2 regions of the Streptosporangium sp. NPDC049248 genome follow, and region 1 is predicted to be linked to the other one. Evidence: riboswitches for the same ligand, from Rfam matches in the RefSeq annotation. Region 1 holds a riboswitch; the other holds the start of a gene.
The links. A riboswitch is a leader RNA that binds a small molecule or an ion and turns the genes downstream of it on or off. The one in region 1 is predicted to bind cyclic di-AMP.
Positions count from the first base shown of each region.

Region 2: it holds a riboswitch for cyclic di-AMP, as region 1 does, so the genes downstream of both, AB0K21_RS32340 (NlpC/P60 family protein) here and AB0K21_RS08655 (hypothetical protein) in region 1, are expected to answer to the same signal.

Region 1 covers NZ_JBFAQY010000003.1:435,702-438,080, reverse strand. The annotation lists gene AB0K21_RS08655 (hypothetical protein) at 1-848, opposite strand, end outside; cyclic di-AMP (ydaO/yuaA leader) riboswitch at 1,080-1,230, opposite strand; gene AB0K21_RS08650 (DUF4253 domain-containing protein) at 1,574-2,320, opposite strand.
Region 2 covers NZ_JBFAQY010000023.1:91,313-93,691, forward strand. The annotation lists gene AB0K21_RS32335 (LuxR C-terminal-related transcriptional regulator) at 189-389, shown strand; gene AB0K21_RS32340 (NlpC/P60 family protein) at 582-1,544, opposite strand; cyclic di-AMP (ydaO/yuaA leader) riboswitch at 1,637-1,784, opposite strand; gene AB0K21_RS32345 (amino-acid N-acetyltransferase) at 2,121-2,379, shown strand, end outside.

The sequences.
Region 1 (2,379 bases):
TCGGCCGCCACCGGGGCGGTGGCGCCCAGGTCCCGGACCTCCTGCTCGGCGGCCCCGGCGGCGCCGGACAGGGCGAGCGGCTTGGCGGCGATGATCGCCTCGGGCGCGGTGAGGGGCTCGGACATGATCTTGGGCTTGGCGAACGTCTGGATCGCCTGCTGGGTCTTCACGGACTTCTTGGACTGCTCGGCCTTGACCAGGGCCGTCTGCGGGGGCTTCGCCGGGTTCGCGTCCCGGTAACGCCAGGCACCGGTGGAGAACGCCACGGGGTGGTTCTTCTTGCCCACGCCGTCCCCCCACTTGGTGACCACGTACTTGACGTCGATGTGGCCCATGCCGCCGTTGCCGTCCACGCCGAGCGTGGCGGGGTTGAACCGGCCGCCGGTCAGGTCGGCGAAGGTCTTGGCGTCGAGGTCGATCATGACGCCCGAATTGGAGGGCACGCCGGGACCGCGGTCACCGACGAAGAACTTGGCCTTCTTGCCCTTGTAGACGACGTAGCCCTCGGTGAACAGGGGCCAGCTCGGGCTGGCGATCATGCCCTTCTGCATCGGCTTGCCACTGGCCGGCAGACCGGTGTCGCCGGCCCTGCCCGAGGAGTCGTCCCAGAAGTAGGAGGCCCTGGTCGAGCCCTGGAGGAGCACGACCCCGTTGGCGACCGGCTCGGTGTCCGCTCCGGGGGAGGCGACGGAGGCGGGGGCGGCGGCCGCGGGGGAGGCGGGCAGCGCGGAGACGACGCCGCCGGAGACGAGCAGGCCGGCACCGACGAGGGCGGCGGTGGCGAGGCGGTTCTTGTACGGGAGGCTCTTGGGCAGGCCGTTCTCGGGCAGGCCGAAAGGAAGACGCATGAAGAATGGGCTCTTTCGCGAGGGAACGGGACAACCAGCTGCGACACACGGCAAGAGGTGCACTGGCGGGGACGCGCTCTTCGGAAAAGTGGCGTGGCGAGATCAGCGGGTCGTCACGCGGAGCACGGTCCAGACGCCGCGATCAGGCGCGGCGAAGGAAAGGACGAGGTTCAGGTGGTCGGCACGGGCAGGGCGGGCACCGACGTGGTGACGCGGTGATCCATGAGGGGGATCTCCTCTCCAGCTCGTCTACCGGGTTAGCTGACGGGTTCGGGCGGTGGAGTTGCCCTACCGCCGCACGTTCGCAGCGGATTCACCCCAGGAAAGTGGTTCCCCGGTTCCCTGGCCCCTGGGGGCCGATGGGATTCGACGTCGGCCGGCCGCTCCCTCTTGTGAAGGGCAGGTCGCCAACCGATATCCGTGGACACTACCCGCCGAAATCGGACAAAGCAAAGCAAATGCCATGAAAACCCCAGAAGATCTACCTGCAAGCTTCAAGAAAGCCCCACTGGAGACCCCGTCCCACCAACAGCCGCCCTACCAGCGAGAACGTCTTGCCGATCCCGGGTTTCGCCCCCGGAGCCCCGCATCCGAGACCTTTCCGCCCCCGCGGGGAGCCCGGTCGCCCGAGGGTCGTCCGCACTCGAAGCCCTTTCACGCCCGGAGAGACAGTGGACCACCGCCAAAGACGCGCATCGCCGGAAGCCGCGCCTCCGGGGGCGAGCTCAGTCCCACCAGAACGACCAGGCGTTCCTGCCCTTGATCTGCTCGGCGTAGTCGACGAGGGTCCCCGCGCCCTGGATGATGCTGTCCGGGCAGAACGTCCAGTGCTCCGCGGCGACGTGCAGGGCGTGCTCCGAGGTCGTCGGGGGCGCGGCGACGCTGAGGTCGAGGGTGTTGAACCCCATCCCGACCAGCCGCACCCCGAACCTGTCCTCCCAGCTCCGCACCACCGCCGCGAGCGGGACCATCCACTCGTTGTGGTTCAGGGCGCCCTGCCAGCCCATCACGGCGAGGGCGTCGGCCCCGCGCTCGACCGCGACGAGCCCGAGCGGGGTCCGGCGCTCGGCCACCAGGCCGGCGTACCAGTCGGCGACCACGCCGGGATCGGCGGCGAGCCTTCCCGCCGGGGCCGGACCAGGACATTCGACTCCGAAGGGGTCGAGGATTTCGAGCTGGTCGACGTGCGCCTTGGCGATCCAGTCGGACCAGACCTCGGCCATGAAGGCGGCCGCGTGGTAGTTGTCGATCTCGACGGCGGTGTCCGGGGCGATCTGACCGGCCGACCAGGGCTGCACCGAGTCCTCCAGCAGCACCGGCCACAGGCCGGAGTGCTCGTGCTGCGCCCGCAGCCGTGCCCAGTACTCGCCGGAGACCGCCACCTCGCTGAGCCAGAACGCCGGACGGCGACGAAAGGAGAGCTGAGCGTAACCGGGGTCGGGCCACACCACGTCACCCGGTGGCAGGTCCACCGAGAGCCTCCGGCCCTCTCCCCCGCTGCTCCCGTCGGCCCCGTCAGCGAACAACTGGC
Region 2 (2,379 bases), on a different contig from region 1:
ACCTAGTATGTCAATAGTGGGCGCGCGCTATGAAGAGTAGAACTTGACGACCTTTGAACAAGGCGTTTACCGTTCCTGGCGGACGGTATTCATTTCCGGCGTCTCACGCCCGGTTTCCAGAGTGGGGGGAGTGACTCTTGATGGCATATCCAGAAGTGGATTCTCGCCATGGCGACAGCCCCCTGGGCATGAGTGATATCGGTCTCAGTGACAACGACCTCGTGCTGCTGGCTGAACTCGCCAAGGGTGTCACCGTCGACAGGGTGGGCCGCCGCCTCGATATCAGCGGCCGGACCGTCAGGCGCAGGCTCAGAGGCATCTGCGACCGCATCGGTGTCGCCACGGCGATCGAAGCCGTGGCCTGGGCGGCCCGCCGCCGCCTGATCTAGGCCCTTCCCCTGGGGCTTTCGCCCACTGCGGTCGGGTGACGCCTCGCCGCGTTGTCGTCGGCCGCCGCACCCGCGGGGCACGAGTCCTGGGGGCGCGACTCCGGGGAGCGCCGTCCGACCGGCCCTCGGCAGGGCAGGGTTCGCCGGGCAGGAGCGGGCGCGCTCCTGCCGAGGGCCGGTCGGCTCGGCCGCTCAGTCGGCGATCCGCACCCCGCCGGCGAAGGGCCGGTTGTCGATCGTGGCGATGTGGATGACGTCACCCGTCCGGGGCGCGTGGACCATCAGGCCCGCGCCGATGTAGATCCCGACGTGGTGCAGGTCGCTGTAGAAGAAGACCAGGTCGCCTGGGCGCAGATCGTTTCTGGAGATGTGGGTGCCCGCGGTCCACTGGTTGCCGGTGTAGTGCGGCAGGCTGATGCCGACCTTCTGGTAGGCCCACATGACCAGCCCGGAGCAGTCGAAGGAGTTGGGGCCCTCGGCGCCCCAGACGTACGGCTTGAGTTGCTGGGTGAGCGCCCAGCGGGCCGCCTCCGCCGCCTTGCCGCTGCCCACGATGGGCACGTCGACCTTCACCCGGGCACCCCTGTTGCTGACGGCCCTGGTGCGCACCTCGCTGAACAGGTCACTCTCGACCCGCGCGACCAGTCGCTCGATCTTGCTGCGCTTGCCCTCGATCTCCTCCAGGAGCGCCTTGACCTCCGAGGTCCTCGCCTTGGCGCTGGCCTGTGCCCGCTCGGCGGCCTCGATCGCCCGGCCGACCTGGGCGACCTCCTCACTCTGCTGCTGCTGGAGGGCGTAGTTGGTGGTGGCCTGGTCGAGGAAGGTGTCGGGATCGGTCGCCTGGGTGAAGGCGAGTCCGGAGTTCAGGCCGCCGGACATGTAGTTGCTCTGTGCGAGGAGGGTGGCCTTGGTGCGCCGGGTCGCGAGCTCCGACTCGCTCGTCGCGAGGGTCTTCTTGGCGCTTTCCGCGGCTCGCTGGGCCTGCTTGAGCCTGACCCGTTCGCCGTTGTACTGCTCGGCGAGCGTGCCGATCTCCTCGTGCAGCTTCTCGGCCTGCTTGGCCAGTTGCTGGAGGCTGGGCTCGGGATCCGCCGTGGCCGAGACCAGGGGGGTGCCGAGGGTCATGATGGCGAACGCCAGGCCGATGACCGCCATGCGGCGACTCCGCCTCCGCGGCGCGCGTTCTCGACAGCGGGCGTCGCCGCCCGCGTGCTCTCCTGCGCGGTCGCGCATGCGCTTCACCAACGGGCTCCTCTCCTCGGCCGCCTACCGGGTTAGCTGACGGGTTCGGGCCGGAGGCAGCCCTACCGGGTGCGCCGGTGGCACTCGGATTCACCCCGAAGGACGTGGTGGGTCCCCGGTTCCCCTGGTCGGGAGATTCGGCGGGTCAGGCTTTTTACGTCTCTGACATCGAGCACGGAGATTAGTGCACTCGTGGTTCCTGCTCAACCAGAACTGCGAACTCAGTAGAGGTTTCGCAACTGAAATGTCACGGAAAGATCACATGGCAATATGATCAACATGGCCATTACGCTGCCTTTGCCTTCCTTGCGGCGGGCCCGGCGCGGGTCTTCCCTGGTCCGGGACCGTGCCAAAGATGAGCTGCGACACATCGGAGGCGTCGTGCGCCCAGCGTGGTAAACCAACTACCAAGGGTCATGTGATGCCTTCGGGGCCGGAGTTAAGGATGAGCCGTAATTGAAGGCCGGAGAGGACGTACGCTGATCGGTCATGGAGCAGCTTGCGGAGCATTCTCCCGTGCCGTTCGCGATCCCCGGGAAAGAAGGGGAGCGGCGAACCGGATCCGAGGGAGAGGAGCGGGAGTCACCCGCTCCCGGCGTCACCCCGGCGGTCACGGTCCGCCGCGCCCGCACCCCGGACGTCCGCGCCATCAGGCGGCTCGTCGACACCTACGGTGGAGCCGGCCCGCGCCTGCTGGAGAAGGCCACCGTCACCCTGTACGAGGACATCCAGGAGTTCTGGGTCGCGA